4 regions of the Glutamicibacter sp. HZAU genome follow, and region 1 is predicted to be linked to each of the others. Evidence: riboswitches for the same ligand, from Rfam matches in the RefSeq annotation. Region 1 holds a riboswitch; each other region holds the start of a gene.
What was found. Region 1 has a riboswitch for S-adenosylmethionine ahead of EKH49_RS03715 (bifunctional o-acetylhomoserine/o-acetylserine sulfhydrylase). Riboswitches for the same ligand answer to the same signal wherever they lie in the genome.
Positions count from the first base shown of each region.

Region 2: another riboswitch for S-adenosylmethionine. It lies ahead of EKH49_RS10075 (acyl-CoA dehydrogenase family protein); the one in region 1 lies ahead of EKH49_RS03715 (bifunctional o-acetylhomoserine/o-acetylserine sulfhydrylase).
Region 3: another riboswitch for S-adenosylmethionine. It lies ahead of EKH49_RS10130 (O-acetylhomoserine aminocarboxypropyltransferase/cysteine synthase family protein); the one in region 1 lies ahead of EKH49_RS03715 (bifunctional o-acetylhomoserine/o-acetylserine sulfhydrylase).
Region 4: another riboswitch for S-adenosylmethionine. It lies ahead of EKH49_RS02815 (aminotransferase class I/II-fold pyridoxal phosphate-dependent enzyme); the one in region 1 lies ahead of EKH49_RS03715 (bifunctional o-acetylhomoserine/o-acetylserine sulfhydrylase).

Region 1 is NZ_SCKZ01000002.1:242,522-249,613, forward strand. It holds gene hutI (imidazolonepropionase) at 1-786, shown strand, start outside; gene EKH49_RS03690 (class I SAM-dependent methyltransferase) at 968-1,594, opposite strand; gene tpx (thiol peroxidase) at 1,693-2,190, shown strand; gene EKH49_RS03700 (phosphotransferase family protein) at 2,301-3,146, opposite strand; gene EKH49_RS03705 (CPBP family intramembrane glutamic endopeptidase) at 3,243-4,025, shown strand; gene EKH49_RS03710 (VOC family protein) at 4,123-4,767, opposite strand; SAM riboswitch class IV at 4,940-5,059, shown strand; gene EKH49_RS03715 (bifunctional o-acetylhomoserine/o-acetylserine sulfhydrylase) at 5,152-6,495, shown strand; gene metX (homoserine O-acetyltransferase MetX) at 6,498-7,092, shown strand, end outside.
Region 2 is NZ_SCKZ01000006.1:73,246-80,337, forward strand. It holds gene EKH49_RS10060 (SDR family oxidoreductase) at 1-546, shown strand, start outside; gene ggt (gamma-glutamyltransferase) at 763-2,586, shown strand; gene EKH49_RS10070 (LLM class flavin-dependent oxidoreductase) at 2,671-4,074, opposite strand; gene EKH49_RS10075 (acyl-CoA dehydrogenase family protein) at 4,133-5,464, opposite strand; SAM riboswitch class I at 5,480-5,571, opposite strand; SAM riboswitch class I at 5,839-5,941, shown strand; gene EKH49_RS10080 (ABC transporter ATP-binding protein) at 5,947-6,762, shown strand; gene EKH49_RS10085 (aliphatic sulfonate ABC transporter substrate-binding protein) at 6,847-7,092, shown strand, end outside.
Region 3 is NZ_SCKZ01000006.1:88,307-95,398, forward strand. It holds gene katG (catalase/peroxidase HPI) at 1-998, shown strand, start outside; gene EKH49_RS10115 (methylated-DNA--[protein]-cysteine S-methyltransferase) at 1,097-1,726, opposite strand; gene EKH49_RS10120 (RNA polymerase sigma factor) at 1,723-2,220, opposite strand; gene EKH49_RS10125 (histidine phosphatase family protein) at 2,336-2,896, opposite strand; SAM riboswitch class I at 3,007-3,118, shown strand; gene EKH49_RS10130 (O-acetylhomoserine aminocarboxypropyltransferase/cysteine synthase family protein) at 3,217-4,590, shown strand; gene EKH49_RS10135 (CoA-binding protein) at 4,590-5,084, shown strand; gene EKH49_RS10140 (DeoR/GlpR family DNA-binding transcription regulator) at 5,400-6,176, shown strand; gene EKH49_RS10145 (1-phosphofructokinase family hexose kinase) at 6,173-7,092, shown strand, end outside.
Region 4 is NZ_SCKZ01000002.1:39,344-46,435, reverse strand. It holds gene EKH49_RS02820 (cystathionine gamma-synthase) at 981-2,186, opposite strand; gene EKH49_RS02815 (aminotransferase class I/II-fold pyridoxal phosphate-dependent enzyme) at 2,183-3,496, opposite strand; SAM riboswitch class I at 3,558-3,648, opposite strand; gene EKH49_RS02810 (LysR family transcriptional regulator) at 3,868-4,809, opposite strand; gene EKH49_RS02805 (putative oxygenase MesX) at 4,931-5,923, shown strand; gene EKH49_RS02800 (methionine synthase) at 5,955-6,995, shown strand.

The DNA.
Region 1 (7,092 bases):
GAGACCCGGCATTCCGTGCTCGGCAAGCCGCTGGTGGATTCACTGACCTTCCTTGGCGCCCACCTGGTACCGGAAGGCTGGGATGCCGACGCCTATACGGATTTGGTCACCGGACCGATGCTTGATGCCGTGGCAGGCAACGTCGACTTCGTCGATGTCTTCTGCGAACGCGGTGCATTCACCGAAGAGCAATCGCGCCGGGTCCTGGAAGCCGCGCAGCGCAAAGGGCTGTCGACCAAGGTCCATGGAAACCAGCTGGGCCCTGGCCCCGGAGTGAAGCTGGCCGTAGAATTCGGCAGCCATTCGGTGGACCACGTGAATTACCTGGATGAAGGGGACTTCAAGGCGCTCGCCGGCAGCTGGGCCGGCTGGGATGCCTCGGCGCGTACGGGTGAGCCGGGCACGGTAGCTACCTGCTTGCCCGCCTGCGACCTGTCCACCCGGCAGCCGCTTGCGCCGGGCCGCGAACTGCTTGATGCAGGGGTGCGAATCGCGCTGGCCAGCAACTGCAATCCGGGGACCAGCTACACGAGCAACATGAACTTCTGCGTGGCTACGGCGGTGCTCCAGATGAACCTGTCCCTGGCTGAAGCCATCGAGGCGGCAACCTACGGAGGGGCGCTTGCACTCGGGGTTGCCGACCAGGTGGGATCCATCGAGATCGGCAAGCGCGCAGACCTGCATGTGCTTGACGCGCCGGTTGCTGCGCATCTGGCGTACCGCCCCGGAATGAACCTGACGCATAGTGTGTATCGGGCGGGCGAACTAGTTGATCGACTTACGTGATTCCTCGGAAGCTGTTCTTCCAAAGGAGACATGATTCGGCCATCCGGTGAGATAGAGCGATCATCTCGATTTTTAATGTAGTTGGCTACGAAGTACCGTTCGATTTCAGGAAACGATTTCCGGAGTTGCAGAGCTTGTGCCCAATCCGGTAGCGGCTAGAGTTTCGAAGGGAAATACGAGGTTAGGAAGGCAGGACGAATATTCCGTCAGGCATCCCGAACCCGGACCGTTGCGCAGTCCGCGCATACACACTCACGGACCACAGAGAGTCTGAACCGTAGGGGCCTAAATGCCAGTCCGCAAATCGTTGTACGAGCGGCAGCGAGGTTCCTTTGAGAATATCGGTCTGGTCCGTGGGGCCGCCATGGGCGTTGCTGGTGGTCCCAACGATGAGTACTCCATTTGAACGGATCACCCGATCGGCAAAATCGAATACGCTTCGCAGTTCGCCACGTGAAATGAAGGCAGGCACATTTCCGGTCATCAGTATGGCGTCGTACTGTTCCGGCAGCGAATGCTCGTTGAGTGTACCCAAGCTCAGTTGGTCGGCTGATAACTGTCTGAACCAGCTTCCATCGAATAGGTCTTTTGCTACATCCAGAACTTGGGGGGTTGGATCTACGCCATAGGCATCATGTCCGCAGCGACGCAACGCATTGACGGTATTGCCAATCCCGCAACCGATATCGAGAATTCGTGAATTACGAGGACAGAGCATGTCCGCGAAACGGGCAACTACCTCCAGATCAATCCCGTCCATTGTTTGAGCACGCATTTTCGCCGCGTATGAATCGTAGTCGGGGCCCATATCCACAGTTTTGCATGGAAACAGGATCCGAACGACTTGTTTGCGCTACTAGGCTGAAAAGATAGCTCCGAATTAGGCATTCATGATAGACAAGACCTATGGCTAATACTGCTTTCAAGGGAACCCCTGTACAGACTATTGGTGATCTGCCGGCCGTTGGCTCGCAGGCTCCAGCTTTCACTCTCACCGACACCGGCCTTGCAGATGTCACCAGCGAATCGCTGGCTGGCCGTCGCGTTGTCCTGAACATCTTCCCGTCGGTTGATACCGGCGTTTGCGCTGCCAGCGTGCGTCGCTTCAACGAACTGGCTGCCGGCCTGGAGAACACCACCGTCGTGTGCGTTTCTGCTGACCTGCCATTCGCACTGGGCCGCTTCTGCGGTGCCGAAGGCATCGAGAATGTTACCGCTGGTTCAGTCTTTCGTTCCGACTTCGGTTCGGACTACGGAGTCACCCAGATTGACGGACCACTGGCTGGCCTGCTGGCCCGTTCGGTTGTTGTGCTGGATGAGGAAGGCAAGGTTGTTTACAATCAGATCGTCCCGGAGATCACCACCGAGCCTGACTACGATGCAGCTATCGCAGCCCTGAGCTAAGCAAGCATTGCACCCGATACGGTGCATGAGAGCCCGCCTGACAACATTCAGGCGGGCTTTCTTTACGCTCCAGATGGCTTGCTCATCGGCGGGTCAGGCCAAATTGCTTCCTATCCATTGATTGATTGCGCTGCAGTGAGGATGCGCGGACCAATCTTGCGCATGAGCTTGCCCATCTTCGGGTTGTCCGAGCGCGAGAGCGCATCCGATAACCGTTCAAGGCTCATGAGACCCAACCAGATTTTGGCCCGGTGCGCTTCCTCAGAGTTGGGAGCAATCAAATCCACCATTTCCAAACCATGCCACAGGCTCAGGTACGCGGTGTTCAAGGCAGGGTCCCACGCTGCTGCGAGGTCCCAATCCAAGATGCCAATCAACTTCTCGTCAATCCAGTGCATGTTGTGGCCAGCCAAATCACCATGCACCAGTCCCGCTGGAACCTGCGCCAGAATATCGAGCTGATCCCAAAGTGCGGTTGCAGGAGCTCGAAGTTCCTCGGGCAGCGCATCGAAGCATTGCTGCTGCCGGGCTTGGGTCCATTCGCCACGGAATGAAAACGGTTTGGCCAGATGAGCGCTGATCTGTTCCAGCGGTACCTCGGCCAATTCCTTCACCAGCTGGCCCAGCACCTTTGGATCCCCGTAATGAGGCTCATGCGCGCTTCCGGGGATGAAGGACATGGCAACTGAGCTGAGCCCGTCGACATGCAGGATCTCGGAGACCGCCACCGGGATCTGATAGTTGAGCTGGCTTTCCAGCAAAGACAGCAGCTCGACGGTTCGCGGCATCTGTTCGGTCGCCGCTGGCGTGCGCGCCATGCGAATCACCGCCTGCGGATTGCCAATGACCACCTTGTGGAATTGTCCGCCTTCATTCACGGCCGCATCTTCCCACGAAAGATCGGGGCAGAGCTGGCGGGCGATTTGCAGTTCTCCACTGGTGGCAGGACGACTCATTCGTACCCTTCTCGTTCAGCTCGCTGGTGGTCTCACCTTCAGGCTATCGCAGGTTTGCCACGTGGCTACTCAGTACGCGCACAGCCAGATCAGCCTATGATCGAGAACGTGAACGCTGAACAAATTGAGCAGACGGCAACCCGCAGAACCCTCAGGTTCGAGATCATTTTGGTTCTCGCCCTGTCCTTGGGGCAGAGCGCGGTCTACTCGCTGCTGAGCTTTGCGGATAAAGTCACCAGGGCACCGTTGCGTGATCAGACGACATCGCTGAACAACCCGCTGAGCACACGCGAGTTCTTTGATTTCACCTACCAGCTTCTGGACATTATCTTCGCGCTGGTACCCGTGGTGCTGGCACTCTACCTGATGAAGCGCACGACCGGCCGAACCATCCGTGACATCGGCTTCGACATGCGACGTCCGGGCAAGGACACGATGCTCGGGGCGGGGCTGTTCCTGGCCATGGGCGTGGGGACGCTGGGCGTCTATGCTGCCGGACGGGCACTGGGCGTCACCACAGCACTGTCAGCAGCCAATCTCGGTGATTATTGGTGGAGCGTCCCCGTGCTGCTGCTGTCGGCTGTACGCCATGCAGTGCTCGAAGAAGTGCTGATGCTCGGCTTCCTGTTCACCTATGCCAAGAAGCTGAAGCTGGGATTGTGGAGCACCATTATCGGTTCTGCAGTGCTCCGCGGCAGCTACCACCTCTACCAGGGCGTGGGGCCGATGATCGGCAATATGCTCATGGGCATCGTCTTCGGCTGGGTGTACCAGAAGTACGGCCGGGTGATGCCGCTGGTCATCGCGCACTTCCTGCTCGATGCTATCGGCTTCGTCGGCTACGCGCTGATTGGGCCTGCCATCGGAATCGGCCAGTAGTGCCCGAAGGCCTGCGCCAGCGACTGAAACGCCATTAACGAAAAAGGTAGGTGGGGACGCCATTGTCCCCGCCTACCTGCGTTCGTTTCCGAGTTTCCTACAGCACCACGGTGCCGGACTCGGTTTCAAAGGTTACCGACATGATGCCCGGAGTGCCATTCGGCGCTTCATATTGCATGGTGACGGCGCCCAAATTGACGTTCTGCGGCTGGCCCAGCCAATCCAGCACCCGATCGCGTGAGCCGGCGATGGAGATCTGGCTGATCTCGCCGACAGGCTCCAGCGCCTTGGACGGATGCAACGGCTCGGAGTCTTCATCCCAGGAAATCAGGTACGGGACCTGCGGATCAGCGATCAGGCCCTTGATGCCGATTTGCTGCCAGGTAAGTTCGCGGCCATCCGGGAACTTGCGGTTCCCCGGCACGGACTTGCGGCCCAAGCGGTCTTCGGCACTGGATAGATCCTCCACCGAGACGCACCATCCCATCCATCCGCCGCCGAGCTCCGAGCGGGCGCGCACGGCCTGGCCGAAGGGAGCCTTGTCGCTGGCCGGGTGGTTCAGGACTTCAACCACTTCCAGGTACTGGCCATGCTTGAGCGGGAAGATGACATTGCGTGTTCCGAATCGTGGATGCACGCCGCCCTTGACGAATTCCAGTCCCAGGGACTCGGAGATTCTTTCAGCGGTTGGCAGCAGCCCGTCTGGGCCGCAAGCATAACTTACGTGATCTAGCCTCATCATGTGCCCATCATGGCAACATGTGATGCGAGTCTCTACTTAGGCTCCCCTAAGTGCGCTGATGTTATCGAATACTCTGCGGAAAATCTGCGGAATTCGCGAAATATGACCGATTGAGTCCAATGCCGGTCCACTGCGTTGCAAAGATCTTCGGTTTTCGGGCAAACTGATAGCAGGTCATGAGTCTCAGTAACAAGCCCCGGCTTACTGGGCGGCAACCCTCCAACCGCGGTGGGGTGCCCCGGGTGAAGACCTGGCCCTTGAATGCACAAGGCATCAAGGACAAGCGCGGGTTACCCCCTGGAAGTCGTTTCGATACGGTGCTTCCTGTCGGTGTCTTTTCAGCGGCGTACCCCCATAGTCATGAAACGCTATTTGGAGGAAACCATGAGCAACAACTGGTCATTTGAAACCCGTCAGATCCATTCCGGCCAGACCCCGGATCCGACGACCGGAGCGCGAGCTCTCCCGATTTTCCAAACCACTTCCTTTGTCTTCCCGAGCGCCGAGAGTGCCGCTGCCCGTTTCGCGTTGCAGGAACTGGAACCGATCTACACCCGTATCGGCAACCCGACCACCGACGCCGTGGAAACCCGCATCGCTGATCTGGAAGGCGGCGTTGGCGCGCTGCTGCTGTCCTCGGGACAGGCAGCCACCACCTTCGCCATCCTGAACCTGGCCGAAGCCGGCGACCATCTGGTAGCCAGCCCGAGCCTGTACGGCGGAACCCAGAACCTGCTCAAGCACACGCTCAAGCGCTTGGGCATCGAAGTCAGCTTCGTCTCCGACCCGGACAACCTGGACGAATGGCGTGCCGCGGTGCGCCCGAACACCAAGGCCTTCTTCGGCGAAAGCATCTCCAATCCTCGGCAGGACGTGCTGGATATCGAGGGCATCTCGGAGATCGCCCACGAAGCCGGCGTGCCGCTGCTGGTGGACAACACCCTGGCCACGCCATACCTGATCCGCCCTATCGAGTGGGGCGCCGATATCGTGATCCATTCGGCCACCAAGTTCCTTGGCGGCCACGGCAATGCCATCGCCGGGGTCATCGTGGACTCGGGCAACTTCGACTTCGCCAAGGACGCCGAACGCTTCCCGGGATTCAACACCCCGGACGAGTCCTACAACGGCCTGGTCTTCGCCCGCGACCTGGGCGTCAACGGCATCCTCGGCGCGAATCTGGCCTACATCCTCAAGGCACGCGTGCAGCTGCTGCGCGATCTGGGTTCATCAGTGGCGCCGTTCAACGCGTTCTTGATCGCCCAGGGTCTGGAAACCCTGTCGCTGCGCATTGAGCGCCACGGCCAGAACGCAGTGGAAGTTGCCAACTGGCTCGAAGCCCGCGAGGAAGTGCAGAAGGTCGCCTACGCCGGCCTGCAGTCCTCTCCGTGGCATGAGCGCGCGCAGAAGTACAGCGATCACGGTGCTGGCTCGATCATCGCCTTCGAGCTGGAGGGCGGCGCGGAAGCCGGACAGGCTTTCGTGGACGCACTGGTCTTGCACTCCAACGTCGCGAACATCGGCGACGTGCGCTCGCTGGTCATCCATCCGGCCTCCACCACCCACGCCCAGCTCTCCGAAGCGGAGCAGATTGCCGCCGGTGTGAGCCCGGGACTGGTGCGGCTGAGCGTCGGGCTGGAAAACATCAAGGACATCCTGGCCGATCTTGAGCTGGGCTTCGAAGCTGTTGCGGCCCTTGAAAACAAGGAATTGCAGGAAACCCTCTAGGCATGCCATCCATTGTGACTACTGAAGATACTCTGCGCGCCGAAGAGCTCGCTGGCGGACAAGACGGCATTTTGCGCCGTAGTTCCGTGGGGGAGTACCACTTTGAATTCGGTGGATACCTTCCCGACGTGGTGCTGGCCTACGAGACGTGGGGGAAGCTAGCAGCTGATGGCTCCAACGCGGTGCTGGTGATGCATGCACTCACCGGTGACGCCCACGTCGCGCAAGGCGATTCGCACAGCGCCGGCTGGTGGGAAGGCTTCGTTGGCCCCGGCGCCACGGTTGACACCAATGAGTACTTTGTCGTGTCCATCAACATGGTGGGTGGTTGCAATGGATCCACCGGCCCCTCGTCCTTGGACGAGCAGGGCCTGCCTTACGGCTCCAGATTCCCTTTCGTCACCATCAAGGACTCGGTGCGCCTCGAAGCGCGGCTGGCCAAGCAGCTGGGAATCGATTCCTGGCATGCGGTCATCGGCGGCTCGATGGGCGGTGCCCGCGCGCTGGAATACGCTGTCGAGTTCCCCGAGCAGGTCAAGAACCTGGTCGTGATGGCCTCTAGTGCCCAGGCGACTGCCGAGCAAATTGCCTTTGCGC
Region 2 (7,092 bases), on a different contig from region 1:
GCCAACGCGATGACCGGCGGCATGGAGCTCGCCGAGGAGCACATCGCCACCGAGCGATTGCTGGCCGGATCCGGCATCGGGTACGTGCTGCTGCGCAACGGCTGGTACATCGAGAACTACACCGACCAGCTCATGGGCTACCTCAATAGCGGCGTAATCCTCGGTGCCGCGGGCGAGGGCAAGATCAGCGCTGCCGCCCGGGCCGATTTCGCGGAGGCAGCCGCCGCGGTGCTGCTGTCCGATGAAGAGCAGAACGGCAAGATCTACGAGTTGGGCAGCGACAAGCCATTCACCCTCAACCAGCTTGCTGGCGCTGTCGGCGCCGCCGCTGGCCAGGACGTCGCCTATCAGGAAGTGGATCCCGAGCAGCTGGAAAAGATCTACGCTGATGCCGGAGTCCCAGGACCCTTCGCGCACATCCTCGTCGATACCGACGTGCGCATTCGCGAAGGAGCACTGGAGGTCAGCACCGGTGATCTGGCCAAGCTGATCGGCCGCGCTCCAGCGTCCTTGGGCAAGGTCATCAAGGACAACCTGGACAAGTAGCACCGATCATCGAGGGTCCAGCGGGCAGGCACTCGCGGCAGTCGTTGCCGCGGTGCATGCCCTGCAGCATTTAAGCTTCATAACCGCGAATATTCGCGCGACAAGGAGGAATTTTAACGCCCAGATAGATTGTGCTGCGTGTCACAAGCTCGCTGGGAGAGCCCGCTCCCGTAAATTTGCGCATACTTCATCCCCACCTGAAGAGGAGATCAGAGTATGCCACGAGCACGTTTGAGGCCAGTTGCCTGCGCTGCAGCCATCGCCTTGGGCCTGGGAGCTTTCTCGGCTGTCCCGGCGAGCGCGGATCCACGCCACACCGAAAAAGTCCCGACGGCCATCGGAACCGGAGGCGCGGTGTCTTCGGTGGACCCGGAGGCCACCGCCGCCGGCATCGAAGTCCTGCGCAAGGGAGGCAACGCCGTGGATGCGGCTGTGGCCACCGCGGCGGCGCTGGGCGTCACCGAACCCTACAGCGCAGGCATTGGCGGTGGCGGATACTTCCTCTACTACGATGCACAGTCGGGAAAGGTCAGCACGATCGATGGTCGCGAAACCGCCCCGGCAGGCATGGCCAAAGATGCATTCATCGATCCTGAAACCGGCGAGCCGTACAACTTCACCCCGGAACTGGTTACCAGCGGCGTGGCAGTCGGCGTGCCCGGAACCTTGGCCACATGGCAACGCGCCCTGGACAATTGGGGTTCGCAGAACCTGAAGCAGGTCCTGCGGCCGGCAACCAAAATCGCTTCCCGCGGCTTTGCCATTGATGAGACGTTCCGCGAGCAGACCTTGGACAACAAGGAACGGTTCGCCGCGTTTCCTGCCACGAGCGAATTGTTCTTGCCCGGCGGGGATGCTCCCCAGGTCGGGACCATCTTCAGGAATCCGGATCTGGCGGACACCTACCGGATGCTGGCCAAGCAAGGCCTCGACGGGTTCTATGCGGGAGACTTGGCCGCCGAGATCGCCCAGACGGTGCAGGCACCGCCAAAGAGCGCAGATACCGGCCTCCCGGTTCCCGCGGGGCAGCTGTCCACCGCCGATCTGGCCGGCTACGAAGTGGTTGAGCAGGAACCCACGCAAGTGGATTACCGGGGCTACGATGTCTTCTGCATGGCTCCATCTTCCAGCGGAGGAACCACCATCGGCGAATCGCTGAACATCCTGGGCCAGTTCGACGTGGCGGCCATGGACGAAGCCGATGCGTTGCACCATTATTTCGAGGCAACTGCTCTTGCCTACGCTGATCGCGGCAAGTTCGTCGGCGACCCGGCTTTCGCCGATGTTCCGACCCAGACCCTGACCGACAAGCTGTTCGGTGCGGATCGGGCGTGCGCCATCAATCCGGACCAGGCCGCGGCCAAGCCGGTCGCTCCCGGCGATATCGAGAACTATGATGGCCAGTGCCCGGCTGCCACCAGCGAGCCGGTTGAAGAGCGGGACACGGAAAACATCTCCACCACCCACCTGTCGGTGGTGGATCGCTGGGGCAACGTCGTTTCCTACACGTTGACCATCGAGCAGACCGGCGGCTCGGGCATGGTGGTTCCCGGCCGCGGATTCCTGCTGAACAATGAGCTGACCGATTTTTCCACGGTCTATGATCCGCAGGATCCGAACCGCATCGAGCCGGGCAAGCGCCCGCGCTCCTCGATGGCGCCCACCATTGTCCTGCAGGAGGGCGAACCGGTGCTGGCCATCGGTTCCCCGGGCGGTTCAACCATCATCACCACGGTGCTGCAGACCCTCGTGAACCGCATCGACTTGGGCATGAGCATCAGCGAAGCCATCGCCGCGCCGCGGGCATCTCAGCGCAATACGGCCGCGGTCACCGCCGAACCCGAGTTCATCGAAACCTATGGTCCTGCGCTTGAGGCCTTTGGCCACAAGCTCACGCCGGCTGGCGATTCCTTCACCCCGCAGGCTGAAATCGGCGCCGTCGAAGCCGTGGAGATCGCGGCCGATGGCACGCTCACGGCAGCGGCCGAGCCCACCAGGCGCGGCGGCGGTTCGGCCATGGTGCTGGAGCCGATCAAGTAGGCACGCAGTGAAAACGGCGGCCTGCGGCAACATTCTTGCGAAGTTGCCGCAGGCCGCCGCCGATTGCGCTATCTAGCCGGATGCTCAGGCCTGCGCGGCCATCCGGTTGACGATCTTGTACTTGGCTGCACGGTGGGTGTCCTTCACCCGGTCGCCGGCGCCGAACAGCTTGTTGCGCAACGTGCCCTCGGTGTACTCGGTCTTGTAGACCCCGCGGGCCTGCAGCTCGGGAACCACGTACTCGACGATGTCCTCGAAGGTGCCAGGGGTGACAGCATAGGCGAGGTTGAAGCCGTCCACGTCGGTGTATTCCACCCAGTCGATGAGCTTCTCGGCAACCTCGGCACCCGAGCCGACGGAGACCGGGCCGAAGCCGCCCACGCCGATCCATTCGGCCAGCTGGCGGATGGTCCATGGCTTTCCGGTATCGCCGCTGGCCTTCTTAAAGGTTTCCACCGAGGACTGGATGGCGTTGGACTTCACGTCATCGCCAATGACATCGTCCGGTCCGTAGACAGACATGTCGATGCCGGTCCAGCCCGACAGCAGCGCCAGCGAGCCCTCGGTATCCACGTAGGAACGGTAGTCCTCGAACTTCGCCTGGGCCAGTTCCGAGGTTTCGGCGGTGATGATGGTCTGCATGGCGAAGACCTTGATGTCGTAGCGGCCGCGGCCAGCCGCTTCAGCGGCATCGCGGATCTTGGTGACAGCTTCCTTGAGCAGTTCGCGGGTTGGGCAGGTGACGAAGATGGCTTCGGCGTTCGACGCGGCGAATTCGGTGCCGCGCTTGGAGGCGCCGGCCTGGTAGATCACCGGGGTGCGCTGCTTCGACGGCTCGGTGATGGCGATGCCCGGGACCTTGAAGTACTTGCCTTCGTGCTCAATCGGGTGCACCTTGGCCGGATCGGTGTAGATGCCGGTTTCCTTGTTGTTCTGCACCGCGTCGTCTTCCCACGAGCCTTCGAGCAGCTTGTAGACCACTTCGAGGTACTCATCGGCGTGGTTGTAGCGCTCGTCGTGCTCCATCTGGTCTTCCTGGCCCATATTGCGGGCAGCCGATGGCAGGTACCCGGTGACCACGTTCCAGCCGACGCGGCCGTTGGTCAGGTGGTCCAGGGTGGCCAGGCGGCGGGCGAAGGCGTACGGGTGCTCATAGGCGGTACCCGCGGTGACGCCGAAGCCGAGGTTCTCGGTCACGGCGGCCATGGCCGAGACCAGCATCATCGGGTCGTTGACCGGCGCCTGGGCGCCGGAGGTCAGCGGGGTGATGTTGTTGCCCTTGTACACGTCGTAGGTGCCCAGCACATCGGCGAGGAACAGGCCGTCGAACTTGCCCTTCTCCAGCACCTTGGCCAGGTGCGTCCAGTAGCCCAGGGTGTTGTAGGTCGAGGCCTTGTCCTCCGGGTGGCGCCACAGGCCTGGCGACTGGTGCACCACGCAGTTCATGTCGAATGCGTTGAATAGGATCTCGCGCTTGTTCTCGCTCATGCCTTTGCCCCCATTAGGTCGATATTCATGGAAAGTTCCTGGTTTGCGTCGCGGGCTCTCAGGCCCGCTGGGTCGAATCTTCGCCGGTGACGGACAGCCGCTGCGGCTGGACGCCGTTGATCTCGTAGTCCCCGACGATGCGCGCCTTGTAGATCGCCGGGTTGTGCGTGGCGATGGTGCGCGCATTGCGCCAGTGCCGGTCAAGGTTGCAGCCGCTTCTCGTGGACGAGGCCCCCAGCCCGTCGAAGAGCTTGCTCGTTACGCCGATGGCCAGCGGCTGCACCACGGTTTGCGCACGGTTGGCTGCCAGCTCGCAGACCGCGTAGCGTTCCTCGTCGTTCAGTCCCGGATCGCCCAGGGCCGCTTCGACTTCGAGTACCGCGCCGATCACCACCGAGTCGGCGGCGAAGGATTCCGCGGACACCTCCCCCACCAGCTGCAGGACCTGGGGTTCCTGGTATACCGGCACCCCGGTTCCGGTGGTGAAGATGCGGGTGCGTGCCTGCACCGCGCTGCGCAGGTCGTTCAGCGCGGCGCGGGCGATGCCTGCCTGCACGGACATGAGCACCAGCTGGAAGATCGCCGCTTCGGAGTCATTGCGCTGCTGCGGCATGAAGCAGTCCACCGGGACCTGATGGAATTCGGTGGTGCCGGTTCCGGTCAGGCCCTGGCCGAATCCGTCCCAGTCATCGAGGATCTTGACGCCGCTGCGCTGGGTGGACACCACCGCGATCTGGCGTCCGGCAAGCTCAGGGTGGGCCACCGCAACAGTGGTCCAGTCGGCAAAGATGGTGCCGGTGCAGTAGTACTTCTCGCCGTCGACTACCCAGCGCCCGTCCACGAAGCTGGCCTTCGTATTCAAGGTGCCCAGGGCGTTGCCGCCGCGCTCGGTGTAGGCGTTGCCGACAATCTGCCCGGCGGCGATGCGGGCCACCCACTTCTTGCGCAGCGCCTCGTCTTCCAGTGCCAGCACATTCTCGACAAAAGCGATATGCGCGCGCCACAGCTGGCCTACATGGGAGTCGGCCTCGGAGAGCTCGATGAGCAGGCGGAAGACATCCACCAGCCGCGCACCGTAGCCGCCGTCGGCCACGGGAAGGCGCAGCGCGCCGAAGCGCTCGCGGTTCAGCAGGCCTACCTGCTCGAAGGGAAGCACGCGGTTCAGGTCGCGGTCCTTGGCGGTCGCGGCGATCTGGGCGAAGACCGGGCGGAAGATTTCGGCCAGCCGGTCGTACTGCTCATCCGCACCGGGACCGGGAGTGATCTTCAGCAGCTGCCGCGTGGGCAGCTGCTCCTCGAACTCGTCCAGTTCCAGAGCGCTGGCTTGCGAAGGATCACTGAGCTGGTTGAAGTCCAGCCCTGGGGCATTCGGTGATTCGCCAATAGGCATCAGGGTTCTCAATTCTTTCCATCGGTCCTGGCAGTAGCACCGTCCCGCTCTTCGGGTGGTTGCTGCGGCGTCGTGGAGCCAGATCTCTCAGCCGCTCTGGATGGGTCGTGATTCATTTGTAACGGTAATAATCCGGCGCTTCCAAGCCGCGAAGTCATATTTCGCCTCAGATTTGGAAGGGCCTATGCTCAAATCCCACAGCCTAATCCCCGTCCCATCGAAGATGAGTTGCAAGGATTGGCATGCTGTCGATCAAACCGGTCCTAGGTAAAATAAATAACGAAATTTCTGGGCAATGTGACGCAGGTGTCGAAGATTTTTTCATGTTACGCAAGATTTGCGTCCAAATCGTTCGACTCGCTGTAATAGAGGGGTAACCATCCCGAGCGGCCGAGAGATCTGGCTCTTTGACGCCGCAGCAACCACCTTCGGAGCTCTGGCTCCGCAGGCCGGTGCTACCGCCAGGACCGATGGAGATTGATATGGCTCTTACCATTGCAGCGCCCGAGGCAACTTCAACCACCTCAACCGCACTGGACGTCCAATTCAGCAACGTGTCGCGGACCTTCACCACAAAGAAGGAAAGCCGCACCGTGCTGGCCGACATCAACTTGCACATTCCAGCCGGCCAAGTCCTCGCGATCCTAGGCGCCAGCGGCTGCGGAAAATCCACGCTGCTGCGTTCGGTCTCCGGGTTGGACCACCCCTCCACCGGTGACATCCGCACAGGCACCCACGAGGTCAACGGCATCAACGAGCTATGCGCCGTTGCTTTCCAGGAACCACGGCTGCTGCCGTGGCGATCGGTGCGCGAGAACATTGCGCTGGGTCTGGCCCCAGGAACCGAGAAGGCCTCTGGCGACGCGCTGATTGATGAGCTGATCGAGCTGACCGGGCTGAGCCATGCAGCCAGCCTGCGCCCGCGGGAGATTTCCGGCGGCATGGCCCAGCGTGTTTCGCTGGCTCGCGCGCTGGCCCGCCGCCCGGGCGTATTGCTTCTCGATGAGCCCTTCGGCGCACTCGATGCCCTGACCCGCCTGAAGATGCAGGATTTGCTGCTCTCAATTCACGCATCATTCCCCACCACGGTACTCATGGTGACCCATGACGTGGACGAGGCTTTGACCTTGGCTGACCGCGTTATCGTCTTGGGACGCAGCACCGGGAACGGCGCGGCTGGTGTCATCGAAGACCTAGCGATCTCCGCCGGGCAACCGCGCCGGCACACGGACGAGAAGTTCGTTGCCGATCGCCTGCACCTGCTGCGCCTGCTCGGCGTCGACCCAACCAACCATTAATCCAGGGAACGCATTGGATCCTCGGCGATCCTTGCTCTTTGCCCTATCGTCCATCCGCTTGCACGCATAATTCTAGGATTCTCCATGCTCTTGAACCGCTTCTCCCGCCGCACCGCTCTGTCCGCCGCCGCTTTGCTCATGGGCGCAGTTGCCCTGACCGGCTGCGCTGGCGAAAACGCTACTGCCGACTCCGGTGATCAGACCTTGTCCATCGACTTTGCCACGTACAACCCGCTGAGCCTGGTGCTCAAGGAAAAGGGGTGGCTGGATGCGGCCGCCAAGGAACAGGGCGTTGACGTCGAGTGGATCCAGTCCGCAGGTTCCAACAAG
Region 3 (7,092 bases), on a different contig from region 1:
AGTTCGCCGATGCCTTCGCTCGCGCATGGTTCAAGCTGACCCACCGCGACATGGGTCCGAAGTCCCGCTACTTCGGTCCAGAAGTTCCAGCCGAGGATCTGGCATGGCAGGATCCGCTGCCGGCAGCTCCAGAGGTCACCCTGGGCGCCCAGGAAATCGCGGCGCTCAAGGAACTGATCAAGGATTCGGGCCTGACCGTGCAGCAGCTGGTCTCCACCGCGTGGAAGGCAGCGGCCTCGTTCCGCAGCTCGGATAAGCGCGGCGGCGCCAACGGCGGCCGCATCCGTCTGGAACCACAGGTCTCCTGGACCGTGAACCAGCCGGAGCAGCTCAAGCCAGTCATCGCCAAGCTGGAAGAAATCGTTGACACCTTCAACGCCACCTCCAGCATCAAGACGTCCTTCGCTGACGTAGTGGTCCTGGCCGGCAACGTCGGTGTCGAGCTCGCGGCAGCTGCCGCTGGCCAGCAGATCGACGTTCCATTCACCCCTGGCCGCGTTGACGCGACCCAGGAGCAGACCGACGTTGAGCAGTTCGCATGGCTGGAGCCAGTCTCCGATGGCCTGCGCAACTACGACTCGGGCTTCATCAAGATGCCAAGCGAGTACCTGCTGATCGACAAGGCGAACCTGCTGGGCCTATCCGCACCGGAACTGACCGTACTGGTCGGCGGCCTGCGCGTACTGGGCAACAACTGGGATGGCTCGAACCTGGGTGTCTTCACCGAGAACCCGGGCGCGCTGACCAACGACTTCTTCGCGAACTTGCTGGAGCCAGGCATCGCCTGGACCGCTTCCGAGGACGAGCAGACCTACCACTCGAAGGACGGCCGCTGGGTCGGTTCCCGCGTGGACCTGGTCTTCGGTGCCAACTCGGAACTGCGCGCCCTCGCCGAGGTCTACGCTTCGGACGATGCCAAGGAGAAGTTCACCAAGGACTTCGCCAAGGCATGGGCTAAGGTCATGGACGCGGATCGCTTCGAACTGCGCCGCAAGTAGCAGCTAGCTGGCTGCTATCTCGCAGCATATAGTGCTGGGCTGTTGCTTCCCCTGATGGGGAGCAACAGCCCAGCACTTTTTTATGCAGTTTTTGGCCGCTAGAACAACGTCGCCGCGCTGCCGGCGAAGTCCGGATTCTCCAGTTTCAGCAGTTCCGTCTTGGCTTCCAAGCCACCCAGGTAGCCACCCAGCGAACCATCGGTACGCAGCACGCGGTGGCAGGGCAGCACGATGGGAATCGGGTTGGTGGCGCACGCTGAGCCGACGGCTCGCACCGCCTTCGGCTTGCCGATCTGCTGCGCCAGCTGGGCGTAGCTGAGGGTCTGCCCGTAATCGATATGCCCCAGTTCCAGCTGCACTTGGCGGCGGAACTGCGTAGAGAGCTGCAGATCCACCGGGAGCTCGAAACTGTGCCGTGTGCCCGCGAAGTACTCATCGAGTTGCCGGGCGGTCCCATCCAGGCTCGACTTGTCGCGCAGGATGCGTGGGCTGAGCTTTTCCGAGAGCAGCTCAAGTATCCGGTCGTGGCCCTCGGATTCGAATGCCACCCGCACCAGCCCGGCATCGGTGCTGGCCAGCAGCAATGAACCCACTGGGCTGTCGACCATCCGATAGGCGACATCGACAAGTTCAAGCGCGCGGGCTTTTTCAGCGAGCTGGCCTTGCAGCGCGTCGAGGGTTTGCATTTCAGCGGCCGTCGCCTGCTGCTGATAATTTTTTTCGTTCATGGCTGCTCCCGCCATAGTTCCTGGTCGTCTAGCCGGACCCGCAGGTTCTTGATCCCGTCGGCACCGGCCCTGCGGGCAGCGGCTTCGCTGCCCGAAAGGATTTCGGCAATTTGCGCGTAGCTCATCCCGCCCAGGTACCGATAGGCCACGACCTGCCTTTGCTTGCCGGGAAGCTGATTCACCTCGTGCCAGAGCTGAAGATTGTCCAACTGCAGATCCGGCCGGTTCATCCCGGACGCGGGACCATCCATGTCCTGGTCATTAAGGATCTCCGGCTTATGCTTGCGCAACTCGTCAATGGCCTTGTTCCGGGCAATGCGCACCAGCCACGCCAGGACATTGGCATCATCTGGCAGCTGCGGGTACGTCTTGAGCGCGGCGAGGAAGGTTTCGGACCAGGCATCTTGCGCGCGGTGCTCATCCAGCAGGGCGCGGCAAACACGCAGGACGTTCAGTCCATATTCTTGGACTATCCGCTCAAATGGTGCTTGCATGGCTCTCCTGGGATTTCGCGACCTGCTGGCCTCTCACCATGTAAACGCAACGGCCACCTGTTCTGTGAGGTGTGAATGAAAAATTTTTTCATTCACCCCGCTGCCGCACGGATTCCTAGAATGCCACCAAGTCGGATTCACCGGCGAGCTGCTCAAGCCGGGCCAAATCCACGTCGATAATTTCGCCATTCTCCACGCCTTGGGCTTGCCTGGTTCCTGCCAAGGCGTCGCGAATGGTGCGCATGGTGGCGCCATGGCTGACAATCATGATCTTGCGTCCGGCATGCTTGCTGGCTAGGCCCAGCAGCGCTGGCACCGCGCGGTTCAAGATGTGCGCACACGGCTCAATCTGGTCTGCGGCGGCAGCCGATTCCTTGTCGCTGACCTCCGCCATGTTCCGGCCCTCCAGCGGGCCGAAACCGCGTTCAATGAGTTCCGGAACTGCGTTGCCCGTCGCTGCCCCGATCTGCTGGGCAATCAGCACGGCAGTTTCCCGGGCACGCGCCAAAGGGGATGCCAGAATGAGCGAAAAGTCTTGGCCGATGAGCTTGCGCCCGACCTCGCGAGCTTGCTCGCGTCCGGTTTCGTTCAGCGGGATGTCGGTTTGCCCCTGCAGTCGGCCTGCAAGGTTCCAATCGGTCTGCCCGTGTCGAACCAGTGCCAGCGAAGTATCCATGGCTCCAGCCTACCGGTGCCATAGATGTCGAAGAATCTCCGATCACAGGTCCGATACGCAACGTTACGACTCATAGTTGGGTCACGAACGGTCATGTTGCGAAGATTATTACACCATCCCGAGCGGCCGAGAGATCTGGTTCGATGACGCCGCAGCAACCTGCCACATCCGGTGGTTACGGTGCTACCGCCAGAAACGATGCAGCCGCTTACCCGTTGGAGAACGGCAGGAAGCGACATTGATTCCGGGATTCCTGCCTCGATCGCGGCCCGCCCTGCGGTGCACGCGAAACCCCAATCGACAAGGAGTCGTAAGCCACCATGGCAGATCACAAGTTTGGATTCCGCACCCGCGCCCTGCATGCCGGAGGCACCCCCGATGCTGAGCACGGCTCACGCGCAGTGCCGATCTACCAGACCACGTCGTTCGTCTTCAAGGACGCTGACGATGCGGCCAACCTCTTTGCCCTGCAGAAGTACGGCAACATCTACTCGCGTATCGGCAACCCGACCGTGGCGGCCTTCGAAGAGCGCATGGCTTCGCTGGAAGGCGGCATCGGCGCGGTTGCCACCGGCTCGGGCATGGCCGCGGAATTCGTCACCTTCGCGGCCTTGGCCCAGGCAGGCGACCACATTGTGGCTTCCTCCAAGCTCTATGGCGGCACCATCACCCAGCTGGATGTCTCGCTGCGCCGCTTCGGCATCAGCACCACCTTCATCGACTCCAACGATCCCGCGGACTTCGAAGCCGCGATCCAGGAGAACACCAAGGCCGTCTACACCGAGGTGGTGGCCAACCCGTCCGGCGACATCGCCGACCTGAAGGGCCTGGCCGAAGTCGCGCACCGCCACAACATCCCGCTGGTCGTGGACTCGACGCTCACTCCCCCATACATCCTTCGCCCCATCGAGCACGGCGCGGACATCGTGATCCACTCGGCCACCAAGTTCATCGGCGGGCACGGCACCACCCTGGGCGGCGTCGTCATCGAGTCTGGCAAGTTCAACTGGGGCAACGGCAAGTTCCCCACCATGACCGAGCCGGTAGCCAGCTACGGCAACGTCTCCTGGTGGGACAACTTCGGCGAATACGGCTTCTTGACCAAGCTGCGCAGCGAGCAGCTGCGCGACTTTGGTCCGTCGCTGCCGGCCCAGTCGGCATTCCAGCTGCTGCAGAGCCTGGAGACCCTGCCGCAGCGCATGGACAACCACCTGTCCAACGCCAAGCAGGTCGCCGCCTGGCTGGAATCCGATGAGCGCGTCACCTACGTGAACTACGCAGGCCTGGATTCCCACCCGCAGCACGAGCAGGCCAAGGAGCTGCTGCCCCTGGGCGTCGGCTCGGTCTTCAGCTTCGGCGTGAAGGGCGGACGCGAAGCCGGCGCCAAGTTCATCGAGGCGCTGCAACTGGCCAGCCACCTGGCCAACATCGGCGATGCCCGCACCCTGGTGCTGCACCCTGCCTCCACCACGCACCAGCAGCTGAGCGCCGAGCAGCTGGTCTCCGCTGGCGTGCCAGAAGACCTGATCCGCTTGTCGGTGGGCCTGGAAGACGTCGAAGACATCCTCTGGGATCTGGACCAAGCGCTGGCCGCTTCGCAGGAAGCTGCCGCCGGTTCCGCCGCGCAGTTCGAAGCGCCAACTTATGACGGTTCCGCCTGCGCCTTGCCAACTGCTTCGAAGGGAGCAAACTAATGACTGCCGTTGAAACCACCTGGGAAGGCCCGGGAGCCGCGCAGCGCCTGGAGATCCTGCGCGAGACGAAGACCATCGCCATTGTCGGCGCTTCGAACAAGCCGTCACGTGCCAGCTACTTCGTGGCCACCTACCTGCTCTCCTCCTCACGGTACAAGGTGTACTTCATCAACCCGGTACTCGACGAGATCCTGGGCCAGCCGGTGTACAAGTCGCTCGCCGATCTTCCGGAGACCCCGGATCTGGTGGAGGTCTTCCGCAAGCATGATGACCTGCCCGGCGTGCTGGACGAGGCCCTGGCCGTGGGCGCGAAGACCCTGTGGCTGCAGCTGGGCTCCTGGCACGAGGAAGTGGCCCATCGCGCCGAGGCCGCGGGCATGAACGTGGTCATGGACCGCTGCGTGAAGATCGAGCACGCCCGCTTCCATGGCGGTCTGCGCCTGGCCGGATTCAACACCGGCGTGATTTCCTCGAAGCGACAGGTCCTCGCCTAGGAAGTCCGGAGCTCCACATAATGGGTGCATGCAGCATTCCGCTGCATGCACCCATTATGTGTTCGGAACAGCTCCAGAGTTTCCGTGCAGGCCGACGGGACTGGGCTTTTCCCGCGGCTCATTCGGCAGGAACGTACAGTTCACCTGCGCAATCATGCGCGATGCAATTTCCTCGCCTTCCCCCGAAACCCACTTAAAACCAAATAAAGCCAAAAATTCTCCACATTTTCACTTGACGATGCCACACAATCGGGCATAAAGTCATGGAAACACAGATCAATGTGTTGCAGGTCATGATGAATTGCGGAGGCAAGAATGTTCGCCGAAGAACGACACCGGCTGATCGTTGAGCAGCTGGAAGCTGACGGGAAAGTAACCGTCGCACAGCTCGCGCAGCGCTTCGATATCACCCGGGAAACCGTGCGGCGGGATCTGGCCCAGCTGGAATCCGAGAACTACCTTCGCCGCGTCCACGGCGGAGCGGTTGCCATCACCGAGGCGAGCACCCGCGAGGAAAGCTACGTGGTGCGCACCGCCATCCATTCCGAGTCCAAGGCCCGCATCGCCCAGCGCGCACTGAGCCTGCTGCCGGTCTCCGACGCCTCGGTTGTCATCGACGCGGGAACCACCACGGAAATCCTGGCCGAGCGCATGCTCAAAAGCGCCGCGGGCAACGGCCTGGTGGTCATCACCCATGCCCTGCCCATCGCCGCTGCCCTGGTCCACAGCCCGGATATCGCCTTGGAGCTGATCGGCGGGCGGGTCCGCGGCATCACCGGCGCCTCCAGCGGAGCACGCACCGTGCTGGAATATTCCCAGTACCGGGCGGACATCGCCTTCATCGGCACCAACGGGCTGCATGCAGGATTCGGCCTGAGCACCCCGGACCCGCTGGAAGCCGCCGTCAAGCGCGCCCTGGTCGCCAGCGCCCGCCGCGTGGTGCTGCTGGCCGACGGATCCAAATTCGACCAGGAAACCCTGGTCTGCTTTGCCCGGCTTGAAGACATCGACACCTTGGTCACCGACCAGCAGCCCGACGGGGAGCTCGCTGCCGCGCTGGAAGCCGCGGATGTCGAGGTGGTGATCGCATGATCATCACGCTGACCGCCAATCCGGCACTGGACAAGACCATCGAGCTGGCCGACCCGCTGGCTCCCGGTGCCGTGCAGCGCGCTGTGGCCAGCCATGTCCAGGCGGCAGGCAAGGGAGTGAACGTCTCGCGCGCCATCGCCGCGGCGGGTGGCGCCACCTTGGCCGTGCTGCCCGGAGCCAACACCGACCCGCTGGTCACCGCGCTGGCCCACGACCAGCTGGCTCACCGGAACCTGCCGATCGCCGGAGCGCTGCGCACCAACACCACCCTGACCGATCCCGATGGCACCACCACCAAGATCAATGAGCCAGGTCCCGCCCTTGATGCGCAGCAGCTGGCCGAGCTCGGCGAGCTGGTCGCCGAAGCGGCCGCCGGCGCCAGCTGGCTGGTGATGGCCGGCTCGCTGCCGCCGGGAGTTCCCGCCGGCTTCTATGCGCAGCTGACCGCAAAATTGCGCGCGGCCCTGGGCGCAAAGTGCCCGAAGATCGCCGTGGACACTTCCGGCGCACCGCTGCTCGAGCTCTTTGCCCACGGCCAGCAGCACATCCCAGACCTGGTCAAGCCCAACGCCGAGGAACTGGCGCAGCTGGCTGGCGGCTACAGCGAAGCGGCACTGGAAGGCTCCATCGAGCTGGCCGCCGGCTGCGCGCAGCAGCTGCTGGACCGGGGCGCCGGCGCGGTACTGGCCACGCTCGGGGCACAGGGCGCGCTGCTGGTCACCAAGACCGGAGCCTGGCACGGAACGCACACCCCGATTACCCCGCGCAGCACGGTGGGGGCGGGCGATTCCTCGCTCGCCGGCTACCTGCTGGCCGATGCTGCCGGAGCCAGCGCCCCCGAGAAGCTGAGAAACGCCGTCGCCTACGGGGCCGCGGCAACCCGGCTGCCGGGTTCCACCATCCCGGCCGAATCCGA
Region 4 (7,092 bases), 200 kb from region 1:
GCCCTCATGTATCTCAGTCATGCTTCCCATCGCGACCGGCTGGCGATGTGGCTCGATTCCCCGCGCTCGGTAAGCACCTTTTCCGCGCCAGCGGCACGCATCTTGGCTTCCTGCGGCGTTGGGGTCCCCTGGTGCCGGCTTACTCGCGCGTATCCGATAATTGCCATAGCAACAACGGGACCTTGAGCCCTTCGACCTATTTTGGTTTTAAACGGCGTTTCTGACATGCAAAGACCCTGCTTATCGTCGGAGCCGGTAAATGTTAGTTGCGACCGGCGGCTAAGACCAGTACCAGACAGAGGTTCTTGGCATGAATTTCCGCTTCAGCCATGGCGCCAGGGCGAAGGATTTTCGGCGGTCTCGGCTGGGGAACTCCTGACGTGGATGTGCCTGCTCAGAGCAGATGGACGTCGCACTGTCATCAGACTGCCGTTGTGCCTCAGTATAGGATACTGGCCGTTCCTCCGGCCCACACCATCCTGCCCCGGAATCTGACGGCGTGCTCGCCGGACCTGCCCATAAGCGTTCTCCGGGAGGCTCGATAGTTCGCAGCTGTCTTCGCAGTATTGGTGAGCCATTGGACGCCCGAGGCGTTCATCGATCCGCATACCTGATCCTCGAACACTTTGGCTTCAGGGGAGAAAGTGTGCAGCTCGAACGCATGCGGCGATCCCCCGGCGTGCGCGCCGACGGCACCGACCTTCGCATTGGGCAAGTCGGGTTCCAAGGCCTGAACCTCCTCGGAGGAGCCCACTGCACCACGGCCCCGTCCTTGCCATCGCCAACTAATGGATTTCGCGGCATAGGCGGCTCCCCGAAAGCAATCGTCGTGAGGGGCACAGATCGCGATGCCGGAGATCATTAGGTCGGAACCCAGTTTTGCAAGCTTGGAGTGCCCCGGAGGCGCGAATCGCTAAGCGGTGCCGACGTCTTGCACGCGGGCCTTCCTGTGCGGGCGGCCCGCGTGCTGCGACGGCAGGTCAGGCGGTAGCCAGGCTGCGGTGCTGGATGCTGTCGGCCTCGGAAGCCTTCGCGGCTGCGGCCAGCCCGCGTTCCAGATCGGCAATCAGGTCCTCGGGCTCCTCGATGCCCACCGAGAGGCGGACCAAGTTCGCTGGAATCTCCAGCGGTGTGCCGATCAGCGACGCGTGGGTCATTTCGCGCGGATAGCAGACCAGGGATTCCACCCCGCCCAGGGACACCGAGAGCTGGAAGTATTCCATGGACTCGGCGAAGGCGCGGGCTGCCGCTTCATCGGAGAGCTGCAGTGAGAGGATGCCTCCGAAACCGCGCTGCTGGCGCTTGGCAAGCTCGTGGCCCGGGTGGCTTTCCAGCCCGGGATAGTAGACGCGGGCGACCTCGGGACGGTCATCGAGCCATTCGGCCAGGGTTGATGCGGTGGCGCAGTGGCGTTCCATGCGCAGGCCCAGGGTCTTCAGCCCGCGGGCGGCCAGGTAGGAATCCTGCGGACCGGAGACCGCTCCCCCGGCGAACTGCTGGTAGCCGACGGCTTCGGCCAGCGCTTGGCCGCGGTGCAGGTGGTCGGCCACGATGACCGCGCCGCCGAGGACGTCGGAGTGCCCCCCAATGTATTTGGTGGTCGAGTGCACCACCGCGTGCGCTCCGAAGTCCAGCGGCCGTTGCAGGTACGGGGTGGCGAAGGTGTTGTCCACGACCAGCAGGGCGCCGTGCTCGGCGGCGATGGCGGCCCAGCCGGCCAGGTCGGCGATGCCCAGCAGCGGGTTGGACGGGGTCTCCACCCAGAGCAGCGCGGTGTTCGGGCGCAGCGCGGCGCGCACCGCATCCAGGTTGGTGATGTCCACCGCCGAGGAGCTGATCCCCCATTTGCCGTGCAGCTTGGAGATCAGCCGGTTGGTGCCGCCGTAGCCGTCGGCCCCCAGCACGATGTGGTCGCCCGGCTCAAGCACTGCGCGCAGCAGCGCGTCTTCGGCCGCGATGCCCGAGGCGAAGGAGAAGCCGGCGGCCCCGCCTTCCAGCGCGGCGAGCTGGGATTCGAAGCCGTTGCGGGTCGGGTTGGAGCCGCGCGAGTACTCGTGCCCGGCGCGCAGCACGTTGATGCCGTCCTGGATGAAGGTGCTGGTCTGGTAGATCGGCGGGATCACCGCACCGGTGTGCGGGTCCTTGTGCTGGCCGGCGTGCACGGCCAGGGTGTTGAAGCCGCTCATGCGAAGCTCACTTCCTTGGTGTCGGCGGTGGCCCGGGTTGCGGCCAGAGCACGATCCAGCGACTGGGTGATATCCGCCAGCAGGTCGGCCGGGTCTTCCAGTCCCACCGACAGGCGCAGGGTCGAGGTGTTCAGCCCGGCGGCTGCCAGCTGCGCTTCGGAGAGCCGGCAGTGCGTCATGGTGGCCGGGTGGGCGACCATGGTGCGGGTATCGCCGACATTCGCGGCCAGGCTGATCAGTTTGAGCCCGTCGATGACCGGGGAAACCAGGGATGGGTGGGCCAGCTCGATGGCCAGCACGCAGCCGGTGCCCTTCGGCGCCAGCGTCCGGGCCAGCTCGTGGCTGGGGTGCTCGGACAGCGCGGGGTGGTGGATGGCGGCAATGCCCGGATACTCGGCAAGCGCGTCGATCAGCCGGGCGACGCTGCGCTGCACGTGGGCCGCGCGCACCGGCAGGGTCTCGATGCCTGCAAGGATGCCCTGGGCGCTGGCCGGGGCGAGGGTCGGGCCCAGATCGTGCAGGAACTTGGAACGAACCAGCATCGCATAGGCCGCCGGCCCGTGGCGTTCAAGCAGCGAAGTGCCATTCAGCCGCTCGCGCGGTGCGGCGATCTGCGGCCAGCGCAGCGGATCGGAGAAGTCGAAAGTTCCCGAATCCACCACTACCCCGCCGAGCACCGAGCCGTGCCCGGCCAATCCCTTGGTGGCCGAGTGCACCACGATGTCCGCACCGAGTTCCAGCGGGCGCACGTTCAGCGGGGTGGCCAAGGTGTTGTCGACTACCACCGGGATGTTGCGCTCGTGCGCGATGGCCGCGATGGCCGGGATGTCGGCCACGGTGCACAGCGGGTTGGAGACCGACTCAAGGAAGAACGCCCGGGTGTCCTCCTCGATGGCCGCGGCCCAGGCGGCCGGATCGGCTTGGTCGACAAAGCTGATCCGGATGCCGAAGTCGGCGAAGGTGTCGGTGAACAGGTCCACGGTGCCTCCGTACAGCGAGGAGGAAGCCACAATGTGCTTGGGCCCCTGGGTCAGGGCCAGCAGGGACAGGGCCACAGCGGCCTGCCCGGTGGCGGTGGCCACCGCGTGGGCTCCGCCTTCCAGGGCTGCGACGCGCTGCTCGAGGATGGACACGGTCGGGTTGCCGGTACGGGAGTAGGTGAAGCCCGCCTGGCGAAGTGCGAACTTCTCCACCGCTTCGGCATGCGATGCGAATTGGTAGGCCGCGGAATTGTGAAGTGGCGGCAGCATCGGGCGGAACTCTCCGCTCGGGCGGTACCCTGCGTGCACCGCGTCGGTTTCCTGGCTCATTGCTCCTCCTCGATTCTCTGCGAGGGAGTGCACCGGACACCGAAGCCACGGGTCCGGAACTGCTCCATCGTTTCTGGCGGTAGCACCTTTCGGTTTCCCGGTGGTTGCTGCGGCGTCGTCGAGCCAGATCTCTCAGCCGCTCTTGATGGTTTGTTCTTCCATGGTTGGGCATCGGCCGCGAACCGGGCAAGCGGCCCGAATCGCTGCGCTTCACAGAAGGCCGCCGCGCTTCATATGTCGCCGAATTGTCATGATGACATGAGGGCCGAAACCCTTATATGACGCGCCGATGAGGAAAGAATCCTTGAAATCCAAAGGATTTCGGACTCGCACATGACAAAGCACCAAACTTCAATGACCGGAGATGACGCTCAGCCCAGGACTTCGACTCCGAATCCAGCAACCACCGCGCGCACCTCGTCCAGGTAGCGCCGGGCCTGCTCGGTCAGCGGGATCGCTGCGTGGTCGATCCAGCCGACATCGATGCGCTCTTCGACATCCAGCGGGATGGAGACGATGGACGGATCCAGCTCGTCGCTGATGATGCCGGTGGAGATGGTGTACCCGCCCAGACCGATCATCAGGTTGAAGATGGTGGCGCGGTCCGAGACCTGGATTTCACGCTGGCTGGAGCGGGTGGAGAGGATCTCCTCGGCGAAGTAGAAGGAGTTGTTCGCACCTTGGTCGAAGGTCAGCCGCGGCAGGTCTTCGAGGTCTTCGAGGGACACCAGGGTGCGGGAGGCCAGCGGGTTGCTCCGGGCGACGAAGATGTGCGGTTGGGAGCGGAAGAGCGGGTGGAACACGAGCCGGGATTCGCGCAGCAGCTTCTCGATGACCTTGCGGTTGAAGTCGTTGAGGTAGAGGATCCCGATTTCGCTGCGCAGCGTGCGAACGTCCTCGATGATCTGCTCGGTGCGGGTCTCGCGCAGCGAGAATTCGTACTCGTCGGCGCCGCTGGCCTGGACCATCCGCACGAAGGCATCCACCGCGAAGGAGTAGTGCTGGGTGGAGACGCCCAGCAGGCGGCGGGCCGACGGACGGCCGAGATAGCGGTGCTCCAGCAGCTCCACCTGCTCCAGCACCTGCCGGGCGTAGCCGAGGAATTCGGCGCCGTCGCTGGTGAGCGTGATACCCCGGGCCGAGCGGATGAGCAACGTGCGCCCCACCCGTGCCTCTAGCTCCTTCATTGCCGCGGACATGCTTGGCTGGGCGACGTACAAAAGGTCGGCGGCAGCCGAGATGGAACCCTCGGCCGCGACCGCGGTGAAGTAGCGCAATTGTTGCAGTGTCAGACCGCTCGTTCCCTGAACCATAGTTTGAGTCTATATTAATCCATAGTTAGACAGAGTTACCTGATATCAAAAATGCCATGCATGATTGACGCATCGACCTTCTTCCGGCCGCTTCCGGCCGCTGACCAACAGATTGGCCGCCATGGCAGACGCATTGACCTTCAGCATTTCGAGCACAGAATTCAACGAAAACTACACCCCGTCGGCGGACTCGCGCCTCACCACGAACTTCGCCAATCTGGCCCGCGGAGAGCACTGCCAGCAGAATTTGCGCAATGCCCTGACGATGATCAATCGGCGCTTCAATTCTCTGGCTCACTGGGACAATCCCGACGGCGAGCGCTATGCACTGGATCTTGAAATCATCTCCGCCAACGTGCACTTCGACTCGGAACAGGGCGCGCAGGACTTCCCGTTGCTGGAGATGCTGGACACCAGCATCCTGGACCGCAAAACCGGTGTGCGCAGCCCCGGCATCATCGGCAACAATTTCTCATCCTATGTGCGCGACTACGACTTCAGCGTTGTGCTGCCGCAGGCCATCGACTCCGATGGCAAGCCGGTGCCACCTAAGGATTTCGGAGAGCTTCACGGCAGGCTTTTCGAGCATTTCCTGAATTCCGCAGCGTACCGCGAGCGCTTCGAGCAGTTGCCGGTCATCTGCATCAGCGTCTCCACTTCCAAGATTTACCGCCGCAACGGTAATCGCCACCCAGTGCTGGGCTGGGAGTACCGCCAGGACGAATACTCGCTGACCGATGCCTACTTCGCGAAGATGGGGCTGCGCGTGCGCTACTTCATGCCTGAAGGATCCGTCGCTCCGCTGGCCTTCTACTTCCGTGGCGACCTGCTGGCCGACTACACCGACCTGCAGCTGATCAGCCTGATCAGCACCATGGAAACCTTCCAGAAGATCTACCGTCCGGAGATCTATAACGCGAATTCACCGGCTCCGGCGATCTACCGGCCGAGCCTCGGAGCGCAGGACTTTTCGCCAACTCGCATTTCCTATGATCGCGAGGAACGCACCCAGCTGGGCAAGATCCAGGGCAAGTTCACCGAGGAGCACTTCATCGCCCCGCACCGCGAGCTGCTCGAAACCTGGGCCTCCAACTGCGCAGTCCCCGCCGCCTAATCAATTATCTTCAGAATCCAAAGGACCAGTTATGACCAATTCCCTGCTTGCCACCTCTATCGTCGGCTCCCTGCCCAAGCCTTCCTGGCTTTCTGAAACCGAGACGTTGTGGTCTCCGTGGAAGTTGGAAGGGGCGGCGCTGACCGAGGGCAAGCAGGACGCGATGCGCTCCGCAGTGCTGGAGCAGACCCGCCGCGGCATCGACATCATTTCCGACGGAGAGCAGACCCGACAGCACTTTGTGACGACCTTCATCGAGCACCTGTCAGGGGTTGACTTCGAGAACAAGCAGACCGTGCTGATCCGCGACCGCTATGAGGCCAGCGTCCCCAGCGTTGTCGGCGCAGTGGAGCGCAAGGCCCCGGTATTCGTAGAGGATGCACAGTTCCTGCGCACGCTGACCGACCGGCAGATCAAGTGGACCCTGCCCGGCCCAATGACCATGGTGGATACCCTGCATGATGGCTACTACGGCAGCCGCGAGAAGCTAGCCTGGGAGTTCGCTGCCATCCTGAACCAGGAGGCCAAGGAACTGGAAGCTGCAGGCGTGGATGTCATCCAATTCGACGAGCCGGCGTTCAACGTCTTCTTTGACGAGGTGGCCGACTGGGGCGTGGCCACGCTGGAGCGCGCCTGCGAAGGGTTGAAAGCTGAGACCGTTGCGCATATTTGCTTCGGTTACGGCATCAAGGCGAACAATGACTGGAAGGCGACCCTGGGCACCCAGTGGCGGCACTATGAGAAATCCTTCCCGCTGCTGCAGCGTTCGTCCATTAACACCATTTCGCTGGAATCACACCACTCGAATGTCCCACTGGAGGTCGTGGAGTTGGTGCGCGGCAAACGAGTCATGCTTGGCGCCATCGACGTGGCCAACCAGCAGATTGAAACCTCTGAAGAGGTCGCAGAAACCCTGCGCAAGGCGCTGGAGTATGTGGATGCCGACAAACTGATTCCGAGCACCAACTGCGGAATGGCGCCCTTCCCCCGCAATGTCGCCTTGGCCAAGCTCAGCGCTCTGAGCGCCGGAGCCGCGGTGCTGCGCGAGGAGCTTGTCGGCGCCAGTGTCTGAGACTGCGCAAGTCAAAGAAGTGCTCGCACAGTCTGGCAACATCACCATTCATTTCTTGAGAGCGCAGGATCTCGATGTGACGAAGCTCGGCTCAGCA